4 regions of the Rahnella sp. BIGb0236 genome follow, and region 4 is predicted to be linked to each of the others. Evidence: predicted binding sites of a transcription regulator. Region 4 holds the regulator's gene; each other region holds the start of a gene.
The links. The regulator PurR, encoded in region 4, represses purine synthesis genes. The targets are predictions, from matches to a motif close to CANGCAAACGTTTGCNTG.

Region 1 (3,362 bases), on a different contig from region 4:
CGTGACAGCTTCGGCAAAATCGCCTTCCGTGGCGAAGAATATGGCTTCAGCCATCTGGGTCACATCATTGAGAATCAGGTGATCCACCGTGCGCTGTGGCAGCGTGCGGAAAAATCTTCCGACATCACGTTGCTCGCACCCGCCACGTTGAAGAACGTAGCCTGGGGCGAAAACGAAGCGTTTATCACCCTTAATGATGATCGCCAGCTCAGCGCGCGTTTAGTGGTCGGCGCGGACGGCGCACAGTCATGGCTGCGCCAGCATGCCGACATCCCGCTGACTTTCTGGGATTACCGTCATCATGCACTGGTAGCGACCATCCGCACGGAAGAGCCGCACCAGTCTGTTGCACGTCAGGTCTTTCACGGTGAAGGTATTCTGGCATTTCTGCCGCTGGCCGATACCCATTTGTCTTCTATCGTCTGGTCAGTGTCACCGGATGAAGCACAGCGCCTGAGCGCGCTGGAGCCTGAAAAGTTCAACAAAATCCTCGCCAGCACTTTTGACCTGCGACTTGGCGTGTGTCGCGTAGAAAGTGAGCGCCTGACCTTCCCGCTGACCGGCCGTTATGCCCGCAGCTTTGCCTCACAACGTCTGGCGCTGGTCGGCGATGCGGCACACACCGTGCATCCGCTGGCCGGACAGGGCGTGAACTTAGGCTTTATGGATGCTGCTGAACTGGCGTCTGAAATCAAACGTCTGCAAAAAGAAGGCAAAGATTTCGGCCAGCACATGTACCTGCGCCGTTACGAGCGTCGTCGTAAACACAGCGCGGCGCTGATGCTGGCGGGTATGCAGGGCTTCCGCGAACTGTTTGCCGGGGATAATCCAGCCAAAAAACTGCTGCGCGACATCGGCCTGACGCTGGCGGATTCCCTGCCGGGTGTGAAACCGAAACTGGTCCGTCAGGCGATGGGGCTGAACGATTTACCCGAATGGTTACGGGACGATTCACTTCGATTGAAATAATCTAATTTCAGCTCAATTTTTTCATTACATTTTCTAATCCGGGGCCGGATTTTTCATTCTGCAAATGGTGAGAAATCCGGCCTTGTCGTTATATAACATCGATACTTTTGCTGTTTATTTGTAGATTTTGCGCCGCAAACCCCAGTTTACCAGTCAAAAACTCTGCACAATGCCCTTGTGAAATCACTGACATTCCCGCTGCTCTGCATATTTTAACTTATGGTTAGTGAGCTTATTCAGTGGTAAGTTCGAGCGAGGGTATCGTTTGCGCGGTGTGCTGTTTATGCACTTAATTAAATGAGGAATAAGATGGTTAAGCAGACTCAGCTTTATGAACAACATGTTGCGTGCGGCGCGCGTATGGTCGATTTCCACGGCTGGATGATGCCTTTGCATTATGGCTCTCAGCTGGATGAACACCACATCGTGCGTCAGGATGCCGGTATGTTTGACGTCTCGCACATGACCATTGTCGATCTCCACGGTGCCCGTACCCGTGAATTCCTCCGTTATCTTCTGGCGAACGATGTCGCCAAGCTCACCGTTCCCGGCAAAGCGCTGTACACCGGCATGCTCAATGCGTCCGGCGGCGTGATAGACGACCTGATCGTTTACTTCCTCAACGAAAATTATTTCCGTCTGGTGGTTAACTCCGCTACTCGTGAGAAAGATCTGGCATGGATTTCGCAGCATGCAGAACCGTACGCTGTTGAACTGACGGTGCGTGATGATCTGGCGCTGGTCGCTGTGCAGGGGCCGCAGGCGAAAGAAAAAGCGGAAACTTTGTTTACCGCTGAACAAAAACAAGCGGTCGCGGGCATGAAGCCGTTCTTTGGCGTTCAGGCGGGCGATCTGTTTATCGCCACCACCGGTTATACCGGCGAAGCGGGTTATGAAATCGCGCTGCCGCAAGAGCAGGTGGCTGATTTCTGGCAGAAATTGCTGGCCGCAGGCGTGAAACCCGCCGGTCTGGGCGCACGCGACACGCTGCGTCTGGAAGCTGGCATGAATCTCTACGGTCAGGAAATGGACGAAGGCGTGTCACCACTGGCGGCCAATATGGGCTGGACCATCGCATGGGCACCGGAAGACCGTAACTTTATTGGCCGTGACGCACTGGAAAGACAGCGCGAGCAGGGCACTGAACAGCTGGTAGGCCTGGTGATGACCGAGAAAGGCGTATTGCGTAACGAACTGCCGGTACGATTCACCGACAGCGCGGGCAACACGCTGGAAGGCGTGATCACCAGCGGTTCGTTCTCCCCGACGCTGGGCTACAGTATTGCTCTGGCACGCGTTCCGGCGGGCATTGGCGAACATGCCATTGTGCAAATCCGTAACCGCGAAATGCCGGTAAAAGTCACCAAACCAGGTTTTGTCCGTAACGGCAAACCTCTGGCGCAGTAACGAATTCGAGATAAAAATTATCCAGTTAACGCTGAATTAAGCACTTTTTGGAGAAAATAACATGAGCAATGTTCCAGCAGATTTGAAATACGCCTCTTCCCACGAGTGGGTACGTTCAGAAGGCAACGGCGTTTACACCGTAGGCATCACCGAACACGCGCAGGAATTACTGGGCGACATGGTTTTCGTTGATCTGCCAGAAGTCGGCCGCGAAGTGACTGCCGGTGAAGACTGTGCCGTGGCTGAATCCGTGAAAGCGGCTTCCGACATTTACTCTCCAGTTAGCGGCGAAATCGTTGCAGTGAACGGCGAACTGGAAGGTTCCCCGGAGCTGGTCAACAGCGAGCCATATGGCAGCGGTTTCCTGTTTCAGATTAAAGCGTCAGACGAAAGCGAACTGGCTAAGCTGCTTGATGCAGATGCCTATTCAGCTTCCATCGACGAATAATTACACATTGTTTTACCCGCCCCGCAGCCTGCGGGGCAGTTCCCGACCCGTAGCTTTTGTCAGTATCCCAAGACACCTCCAGCAGATTTCAGGAATGCGTAGCAAATGACTCAGACTCTCAGCCAACTCGAACACAGCGAAGCCTTTATCGGCCGCCATATCGGTCCGTCTTCTCAGCAACAGCAACAGATGCTGGAAACGGTCGGTGCGGATTCCTTAAACGCGCTGATCCAGCAGATCGTTCCGGTCGATATCCAGTTGCCGGGGCCACCGGCCGTCGGCGATGCCGTGACGGAACATCAGGCGCTGGCTGAGCTGAAAGCCATTGCCAGCCAGAACCAACGCTATAAATCCTACATCGGTATGGGTTACAGCGCGGTGCTGACGCCGCCGGTTATCCTGCGCAACATGCTGGAAAATCCGGGCTGGTATACCGCGTACACGCCGTATCAGCCGGAAGTGTCGCAGGGCCGTCTTGAAGCGCTGCTGAACTTCCAGCAACTGACCCTGGATCTGACCGGTCTGGATCTGGCGTCTG
Region 2 (3,362 bases), on a different contig from region 4:
GCTTTGTCGTAGCTGTCCAGCGCTTTACGGGAAGGTTCTTTGTTGTAGAAAACAACAGGAATGCCAGCACCGCGGGCTTTCTCAATGATTACCGGGGCAGCAGCCGGGTCAACCAGGTTAATGGCTAACGCTTTCACACCCTTCGCCAGCATGACGTCTACCTGGTCATTCTGGGTAGACTGGCTGTTTTGCGAGTCATTCATCAGCAGTTGCACATCTGGAGAAGCTTTAGCATCTTTTTCAATGGCTTTGCGAACTTCAGACATGAAGTTGTCATCATATTTGTAGATGGTGACGCCGATTTTAGTATCAGCAGCATGTGCGGCAAAACCAAACATCATGCTTGCAGCCAGAGTCGCCAGGGTGAAGACCTTCTTATTCATTTGTATCTCCGGTTATGTAGGGTGTTACAGAATGTGGCACCGGAAACCCCTGCGGGAGCAGTACAGCTCCACGTCATGATTGTGGGTGCCTGCCATCCTTGACTGATAACGTCCTGACTCGCTGTGAAACAAGTCCGGCAAACCGGACCCAAAATGAATCATATTGAAAACGAATGAATCATAATGTGCGCGATGTTAATAAACTGTGAAAGTTCTCACAGATTGAAAACGGTTACATCGCGTTATTTGATCAATAAGTGACGGGTGCCACATTTTGCCAGGGTGCAACCGAATGGCGTCTGACCAGCGTCGGCATAAAACAATGCGAAACGCCCATAGCTAACTGTTCTGCCGCACCTTTTAAAGCCAGTTCGGTGGCCAGCGTCGCCATGGAAACGATCGGATATCGCACGGTGGTCATTTTCGGGCTGGTGTAACGGGCAATCGGAATATCGTCAAAACCGATCAGTGAAAAGTCATCCGGAATGTTAATTCCGTTTTCTTTCAACACCGCCATCGCACCGGCCGCCATCGAATCGTTATAGGCAAACACCGCGCTGAGGTGCAGATTACGCCCGAGCAGTTCCACCATCGCCGCCTCCCCGCCCTGCAGATCCGGCGAACTTTGCGCCCGCCATGCGGCAGGTGGCGCGTCACCGCTCTGATGTGCCTGCGTCATTGCCTGGGCGTAGCCCTGATAACGCTGCAAATCGTCTTCGATACCGTGACTTGACCCGATATAGCCGATGCGCTGATGGCCCTGCGACAGTAACAAACGCGTCGCCATCTCCGCACCGCTGACGTTGTTAAGCCAGACACAACGGTGCTCGTAGCCCGGAATGACGCGGTTAATCAGCACCATGCCGGATACCTGATCCATAAACCGCGAGAGTTCGTCATCGCCCAGCGCTTTCGAATGCACAATGAGTGCGTTACAGCGTTGACGAATCAAAACCTCAATGGCGTGCCTTTCTTTTTCGGCAATATGATAGCTGTTACCTATTAAAACGTATTTCTGATGCTGCTGTGCAACGGTATCCACCGCTTTCACCAGCGCGCCGAAAAACGGATCTGACACATCCATGACCACCACACCGATGGTGTCGCTGCTTTGCGTGGCCAGCGCCTGCGCATTGGCATTAGGCCGGTATCCCAGCGTGGCGACAGCCTGCAACACCTGCTCGCGGGCTTCTTTACTGGCGATAGCGGGATTGTTCAGAACACGTGAAACGGTGGCGACAGAAACCCCCGCCAGCCGGGCGACATCACGAATGGTGACCATGCGTCGCTCCGTGATCAGCCAGAGAGTGGTACGGAGGAATACGGAAATTTTTAACCCAGGAGGTAAAGAAGCCGGACAAAGAGAAGCGAGGTGAAGTGCGCATGGCGTTTCCTTTTTTAGTGTAGTGGTCGTCGGAGAGGCACGACCGCTATCCTAAACATTTTGCGAAAACGCCTGCGTGAATCTCGTCACAGGAAAGAAAACGTTTACATACAATTCTGTAACCTTCATCCCAAATCTATCATTTAGGATGATGTGACGATCTGGGATCAGGCGGTTTTCAGTTCAACACCGGAGGCTTTGACCGTCAGTTTACGCCATAACCACTCCACCGGTCCCTGACGGAAATGCCGCAACCACAGCAAGGTCACCAGCAAGTTGCACGCCCAGACCAGTGGCACCAGCGCCAGCAGTTGCAGGCGGTCGAAGTGCTGGTAGAAGCCGAAGACATTGAAGAATGTGGTGCAGATCAGCGTCTGTAACAGGTAGTTGGTCAGGGCCATGCGGCCAATCTGCGAAATCCAGTTCACCGCCCGCCAGCGGGAAATCTGCGGCCAGAAGCCGTAACACAGCGCCAGATAACTGACGGCCTGCATCAGCGAGCCAATTTCCCGCGGCACCTGCAATAAAAAACCGCTCCAGCGGTAGTCCCAGCCGGTGCGGTATTGCAGGTAAATCGCCGGAATTTGTATCAGTAATGAAAGCGGTAACAGTACAGCGGCAACTTTGCGGTAATGTGCGAGGCGAAACTCACCTTTCAGCCAGCCGCTGCGCATCAGCCCGGCACCTGTCAGCATTGCGCCCGCCAGTTCCCAGCCGTATTGCGCACCGATCGCCAGCAAACTGGAGGACAGCAAATCGAGGCGGTTGCGGATCGCTTCCCAGCCACCTTTCAGCCGCCAGTATTGTTCATATTGAATTTCCGCTGGTCCCGGGAGCCAGAAACTGCCGGGTTTCGGCGAGGTAATGAACCCGAGCATCGCCAGCACGGCGACGCCGATCAGATACAAAATAATGCCGGTGGAAATCAGCGACTGACTGCTGCGCCCTTCCCGCACCATCCGCCAGCACACCAGACCGATCAGCCCGTAAGACAGCAAGATATCGCCGTCCCACATCAGGGTGGCATGCAGAAACCCGCACAGTAAAAGAATCGACAAACGCGCCTGGATCCAGTGTTTACCGCGCGGCAGCAACAAAAACAGACCGCCGCCAAACAGCATGGCAAACATCATCAGGAATTTACCCTGCGCGACGACGTCGAGCACCGCCCAGGTCCAGGTATCAGAAACAGAGGGCGTTCCGGCAAACGCCGGATTCAGGTAAGCGGCTTTCGGTAAACCGAAGGCGCTGATATTGAGCAGAAGAATGCCAAAAATGGCGAGACCACGGGCAAAGTCGAGCGTGGCAATACGTGAGCGCACCCTGACATTCCTTTTGAAGATTATTGAGATATTTAAGAATAAGGGAAGAAAATCAGGGTGGCTACCCTCCAGGTAAATGAAGTTGCAGCAAGGCAGCCAGCGAGCAGAGCCCGATGAGCTGACTGATGTCAGTGACTCGGGTCTACGAACGCAGCGAACACCGCTGCGGCTTTAGTTACGACGGATGGCGGACGGTTCTTAAAAATTCTTGTCGTGTATTCTGGCTGGATTTGAAAAGTCCACCGAGTGATGTTGTCGTCGTTGCGCTGGTCG
Region 3 (3,362 bases), on a different contig from region 4:
GGCAAGAAAAAGCATTACGAAGACGAATTTGCGTCTATTCCATTGGTGCCAAAACCAGGTGATGTTGAAGAACAGGACTCGGTGCCACCGGTCACGCAATCTTTGCCTGCTCAGCCGCCGGAAGGTGCCGATCAGGCCATGAACGGCGAACCGGACACGGAGAGTTCAGCCAACAATACCAATGCTGCGAATCAGGGCAATGTGGCACCCGGCAACACCACCATAGAAGCTCCGCCGGCCACCACACTGCCTGAGCAGAAAAAACCGGTACAGACCGCGCCGGTCAAACCTGCGCCGCAGAAGCCAAAAACGATTGAACCTAAACCGATGGTGGAAGCTAAGCCCACGGTGAAACCGAAGCCTGTGGAGCAGCCGAAACCGGTCGAACAACCGAAGGCAGTTGCCGAACAACCTAAACCGGTTGAACAGCCGAAACCTGCACCGGAAGAAAAAGCACCGGCGGGGCAGTCTTATGTGGTTCAGCTTGGCGCATTGAAAAATGCCGCTAAAGCCAATGAAATTGTAGCGAATCTGCGCCTGTCAGGTTTCCGTGCTTACACCGTTCCGGCCACACCGGTTCAGGGGCAGATCACGCGCCTGTACGTCGGCCCGGATGCCTCGAAGCAGAAACTCGAAGCCTCATTGCCGCAACTGCAACAGCTGAGTGGATTAGGCGGGCAGGTTCGCGCATATTCTGCACACTGACTTTGCTCCTTCCCCTGGGAAGGGGGAGGCTGGGAGGGGGTTTAGCAGGCAACGCCAGATTCAGAGTTGCCATTAATACCCCACCCCAACCCTCCCCTTCGCAGGGGAGGGAGCCGATCGAGTTCTTTGCTCCTCTCCCTGCGAAGGGAGTGGCGGGGAGGGAGCCGATCGAGTTCTTCGCTCCTCCCCCTGCGAAGGGGGAGGCTGGGAGGGGGTTTAGCAGGCAACGCCAGATTCAGAGTTGCCCTTAATACCCCACCCCAACCCCTCCTTTCGCAGGGGCGGGAGTTGATAAATACATAAAAAATACCACGGAGGGCACAAGCGATTTGTGCCCTTTTTCTATAAGATCCTCTGGCTGGATTTTTATAGGTTTATGCTGCGATTGAGGTTTTTTTAATCGCTATTATTAATTTGTCTGACCGGCAGATTTCCCCTACGCAAACGTTTTCTTTTTCTGTTAGAATTCGCCGCGAACTGGATGCCGGGGCAGACGTGACTGGATTAGACACTGGAATAGTTAATGGTCTGGATTGATTACGTCATCATTGCGGTTATCGGATTTTCTGCTTTAGTCAGTTTAATCCGTGGTTTTGTCCGTGAGGCTTTATCGCTGGTAACCTGGGCTTGTGCCTTTTTCGTTGCCAGCCATTATTACCCTTACCTCGCCATCTACTTCACACGTTTCGAAGATGAGTTAGTTCGAAACGGGATCGCAATTGCCATCTTGTTCATCGCGACGTTGATCGTAGGTGCAATTGTCAACTATGTGATTGGTTCACTGGTTGAAAGAACCGGGTTGTCCGGCACTGACAGGGTGTTAGGTGTGTGCTTTGGCGCACTGCGCGGGGTGTTAATCGTCTCCGCGATGCTGTTCTTCCTCGATACTTTTACCGGTTTTTCACAAAGCGAAGACTGGAAGCAATCCCAGTTGATCCCACAGTTCAGTTATATCATCAGGTGGTTCTTTGACTACCTGCAGAGCACGTCGAGTTTCTTGCCCAAACATATTTAGTTTTGGCAGCGCTGAAGAGGAAAAGACAACATGTGCGGTATTGTCGGTATCGCCGGTTTCATGCCGGTAAACCAGTCGATTTATGACGCGTTAACGGTGTTACAACACCGCGGTCAGGATGCTGCAGGCATCACCACCATCGACGCGAATAATAACTTCCGTTTACGTAAAGCGAATGGCCTGGTGAAGGATGTTTTCGAAGCCCGCCATATGCAACGCTTACAGGGCAACATGGGTATTGGCCATGTGCGCTACCCAACGGCTGGCAGTTCCAGCGCTTCAGAAGCTCAACCTTTCTACGTCAACTCTCCGTTCGGCATCACCCTTGCTCATAACGGTAACCTGACCAATGCTCACGAATTGAGAAGTAACCTGTTCGAAGGCCAGCGCCGTCATGTGAACACGACGTCCGATTCTGAGATCCTGCTGAATATCCTGGCGAGTGAACTGGATCGTTTCCAGCACTACCCGCTGGAAGCAGACAACATTTTCGCGGCAGTGGCGGCGGTGAACCTGAAAATTCGCGGTGCCTATGCGTGTGTGGCGATGATTATCGGTCACGGCATGCTGGCGTTCCGTGACCCGCACGGTATCCGTCCGCTGGTCATCGGTAAACGTACGCTGGAAGATGGCCGTAACGAGTACATGGTGGCTTCTGAGAGCGTGGCGCTTGATACGCTGGGCTTTGAGTTCCTGCGTGACGTTGCGCCGGGCGAAGCGGTGTACATCACCGAAAAAGGTCAGCTGTTCACCCGCATGTGTGCGGAGAACCCGCAGTACAATCCGTGCCTGTTCGAATACGTCTATTTCGCACGTCCGGATTCCTTCATCGACAAAATTTCCGTCTACAGCGCCCGTGTCCGTATGGGTGAAAAGCTGGGCGCGAAAATTGCCCGTGAATGGGAAGACATGGATATCGACGTGGTCATTCCGATCCCGGAAACCTCCTGCGATATCGCGCTGGAAATCGCCCGTATTCTGGATAAACCGTACCGTCAGGGGTTTGTGAAAAACCGTTATGTTGGCCGTACCTTTATCATGCCGGGGCAGCAGGAACGTCGTAAATCTGTACGCCGTAAACTGAACGCCAACCGTGCTGAATTCCGTGATAAAAACGTGTTGCTGGTGGATGACTCCATCGTGCGCGGCACCACCTCTCAGCAGATTGTTGAGATGGCGCGTGAAGCCGGGGCACGACGTGTTTATCTGGCGTCAGCGGCACCGGAAATCCGTTTCCCGAATGTGTACGGAATCGATATGCCAAGCGCCAACGAACTGATTGCGCATGGCCGTGAAGTCAGCGAAATCAATCAGATGATCGGTGCTGATGCCTTAATCTTCCAGGATCTGAGCGACCTGATCGCCGCAGTGAAAGAAGATAATATGGATATCGAGAAATTCGAATGTTCAGTCTTCGACGGTGTTTACGTCACCAAAGACGTTGACCAGAACTATCTGGAATACCTTGAAGCCCTGCGCAACGATGACGCTCAGGCGTTACGTGGTCAGCAGGAAGCTGAAAATCTCGAGATGCACAACGAAGGCTGATTCGCCCGTTACTGACATCCGTTAAGGCGCGCCCCTCCGGTCACCACCGGGCGGGCGCGTTTTTTTATGCCTGAATTTATGTCAGTATTGGCTG
Region 4 (3,362 bases):
GCAGATTACGTACCGGAGGCGGAGTTTAACGCTTTGATAACAGCGTTGTGAAACGCTAATATTTGCACTCTGCTATCAAAAAAGTTGAAGGCTAAAATATGTGGTCAGAATACGCTCTTGATGTGGTGGATGCGGTGGCAAGAACGGGCAGCTTTAGTGCCGCGGCGCAGGATTTACACCGCGTGCCTTCTGCCATCAGCTACACCGTCCGGCAGCTTGAACAATGGCTGGCAGTGCCGTTATTTGAACGCCGTCATCGTGACGTGGTGCTGACGCCTGCGGGCAAGGTTTTTGTCGATGAAGCCCGCATTCTGACAAAAAAAATGATAGCCACCCGTCGCCAGTGTCAGCAGGTCGCTAACGGCTGGCGCGGCGAACTACGCGTGGCGGTAGACCGGATTGTTAAACCCGCGCGGACGCGAAGGCTGGTACTCGATTTTTACCGCCATTTTCCCGATACGGAACTGATCATCCACTCGGAAGTGTTTAACGGTGTCTGGGATGCGCTGGTGGACGGAAGGGCGGATGTGGCTATCGGTGCCACGAGAGCCATACCGGTGGGTGGCCGGTTTAATTTTCGCGACATGGGATTCATGGACTGGCACTGCGTGGTCAGCCCCCAACATCCGCTGGCGCAGTTGTCCGGTTCGCTCAGGGATGACCAGCTGCGGCCTTATCCGGCGCTCTGTCTGGAAGACACCTCCCGCACATTGCCCAAACGCGATACCTGGACGCTCGACAACCAGCGACGTCTGGTGGTGCCTGACTGGACCTGTGCGCTGGAATGCCTGACAGAAGGATTATGTGTCGGCATGATGCCGGTTCATCGCGTCATCCCGTGGATAGAACAGAATAAATTGCAGGTGCTGACACTGGAAAATCGTTTCCCCGACAGCCCGTGTTGTCTGACGTGGGACCAGAGCAATCCGTCGCCGTCACTGGCGTGGTTACTGGACTATATGGGCGATACAGAAACGATGAATGAGGAATGGTTGCGGGATTAGCAAAAAAAAACGCCTGCACAGGCAGGCGTAGTTACACAATTAACGGCGGTAGTCGCGATACGGACCGTCGGCCACGGAACGGCGTTCAACCAGTTTCGGATGCACTTCGATGGTCTGCGATTCTTCGCGCTTACTGACAATTCTGTCCAGCAACATGGTAAAAGCCATTTCGCCCAGACGCTCTTTAGGCTGATGAACCGTGGTCAGCGCCGGTGAGAAATAGCGGGCATTACGCACATTGTCATAGCCGATCACAGAGATATCCTGCGGAACCCGCAGGCCAAGCTCATCGGCAGCACAAATGGCGCCCATCGCCATCACGTCACCGCCACAGAACACCGCAGTAGGGCGGCTTTTCTGCATCAGGATTTTATGCATCGCCTGATAGCCGGATTCCGGTTCAAAATCGCCCTGAACGACCCATTCATCACGCAGAGGAATATTGGCTTCGGTCAGTGCCTTCACAAAACCCTGGAAACGACCGCCGCCGGTATTACGCGCCAGTTGCCCCGGGATCACACCAATATCACGATGACCGCGTTCAATCAGATAACGACCGGCCATGTAGCCGCCCTCGAAAGCATTATCAATAATGCTGTCGGTGAAGTTTTTGCGCGCCTCGCCCCAGTCCATGACGACCATCGGGATTGAGCGGTACTCCTCCAGCATATTAAGCAGTTCGTCGGGATATTCCGCGCACATCACCAGCAAGCCATCGACGCGTTTTTGCGCCAGCATCTGCAGGTAAGCCTGTTGTTTCTCCAGATTGTTGTGCGAGTTACACAAAATCAGCGTGTAGCCTTTGGAGAAGCAGCTGTTTTCGACGGCTTCAATCACTTCGGCGAAATAGGGCGCTTCACTGGAGGTGGCCAGCAGACCGATCGTTTTGGTGTTATTAACCTTCAGGCTGCGCGCCACGGCGCTTGGCGAATAGTGTAAGTCCTTGATGGCAAGGAGAACCGCAGCTTTAGTTTCTTCGGCGACGAAACGTGTTTTATTGATGACGTGCGACACGGTTGTAGTGGAAACGCCAGCGCGCTTTGCGACATCTTTAATCGTTGCCATGTAAACAATGACTCCTGAACTCACGTGTTTCAGCACGTTAGCATTATGTTAATCGTTTGCTTGCGTGGATTTAACTGCTGACTTCTAAAAGGGCAGTGAAATCGTTGGGTGGATTCTTCAGAATGAGGCGTGAAATGCTCTCGGGTGAAATCGACCGGCACACAGGCGTGGTAACCGACAATTTTCTCTTATAATGCAGGAAAGTGGAAGCAAAATTCTCATGACAGCATTGTCATTCAGCACAAGATTTTAAATGTGAATTATGAGAAAATGCGTTGGCACACATTTAGTGTGGCTTAAAAAATGCCACAACTTGATCCGAAAGGGGGTTTGATGGACAGCAACCTGAAATTATCGTTGATCACCACGGTATGCGCTTTGCTTATGATTATCGCTTTCAGCTTTACTGCGGTAATGAACTGATTTTATAAGCGATCCGCAATAAAAAAGGGCGATCCCGGTAACAGGTATCGCCCTTTTCAATGTGATGCAGTCACCTTATCCGCCGACATTCTTCCCTGCAGAAACTCTTCGTTAAATGCTATTCATTGGCTGATTAGCGAAACTTCAGACTTAACGAATTGTTTATTATCGGATCGTTTTCGGGGTCATTACCCGACGTGCGCCCACATAGTGATCTTGCCAGTAATCATCGCCCAGTGAGGTGATTTTAATGTCTTCACCGGTTCTTGGCGACTGGATGAATTTGCCATTACCGACATAAACACCCACATGGTCTGCTGCGCCGCGATTATTAATTCTGAAAAACACCAGATCGCCGCTTTCCAGTTCACCGCGTTTGACCGGTGCCGCATCGCGCAGATGGTACATTTCATTCGCTGTGCGTGGCATCTTAATGCGAATCAAATCTTTGTAGGCATAATAGACTAAGCCACTGCAATCAAAACCGGTGTTGGGAGAGGTGCCGCCCCAGCGATACGGTTTGCCGACCTGGTGCATCAGCTTGGTCATCGCCGTTTGCTGTGCGTGCTGATAACGTTTTTTGTGTGTCGCGCTCAGCGTAATCGGTTTGCTGTCTTCTTCGCGGAGCTTCTTGCCCTTGCGGTGGCGGCCATAAGCGTCTTTCTTACTGACCTTTGCGCTACTGTTCTTTGCCAGTGCGCGGGTTTTGGTTTGTTTCTCGGTCTTGCTCTCGGCCCGCGTGGTCCTGAGGGTCTTTTCTTTTTTACTCTCAGCCCGGGTCGTTTTTACGCTTTTATCAGAAGTGGCCTTTCGTTTAACCAGTTCAGTACTTTTTACTTTCTTCTTCGAATTCTTGTCCTGTGTTTTTTG

Region 1: the regulator PurR is predicted to act here: its motif matches at 1,224-1,241, upstream of gcvT (glycine cleavage system aminomethyltransferase GcvT).
Region 2: the regulator PurR is predicted to act here: its motif matches at 1,829-1,846, upstream of galS (HTH-type transcriptional regulator GalS).
Region 3: the regulator PurR is predicted to act here: its motif matches at 1,143-1,160, upstream of cvpA (colicin V production protein).

The regions. Positions count from the first base shown of each region.
Region 1 covers NZ_SOAO01000016.1:112,015-115,376, forward strand. The annotation lists gene ubiI (FAD-dependent 2-octaprenylphenol hydroxylase) at 1-969, shown strand, start outside; gene gcvT (glycine cleavage system aminomethyltransferase GcvT) at 1,279-2,376, shown strand; gene gcvH (glycine cleavage system protein GcvH) at 2,438-2,824, shown strand; gene gcvP (aminomethyl-transferring glycine dehydrogenase) at 2,930-3,362, shown strand, end outside.
Region 2 covers NZ_SOAO01000003.1:626,585-629,946, reverse strand. The annotation lists gene mglB (galactose/glucose ABC transporter substrate-binding protein MglB) at 1-383, opposite strand, end outside; gene galS (HTH-type transcriptional regulator GalS) at 634-1,665, opposite strand; gene yeiB (DUF418 domain-containing protein YeiB) at 1,935-3,089, opposite strand; gene folE (GTP cyclohydrolase I FolE) at 3,265-3,362, opposite strand, start outside.
Region 3 covers NZ_SOAO01000003.1:377,454-380,815, forward strand. The annotation lists gene dedD (cell division protein DedD) at 1-705, shown strand, start outside; gene cvpA (colicin V production protein) at 1,229-1,720, shown strand; gene purF (amidophosphoribosyltransferase) at 1,751-3,268, shown strand.
Region 4 covers NZ_SOAO01000008.1:166,461-169,822, reverse strand. The annotation lists gene punR (DNA-binding transcriptional activator PunR) at 99-1,004, shown strand; gene purR (HTH-type transcriptional repressor PurR) at 1,044-2,069, opposite strand; gene EDF78_RS17105 (C40 family peptidase) at 2,658-3,362, opposite strand, start outside.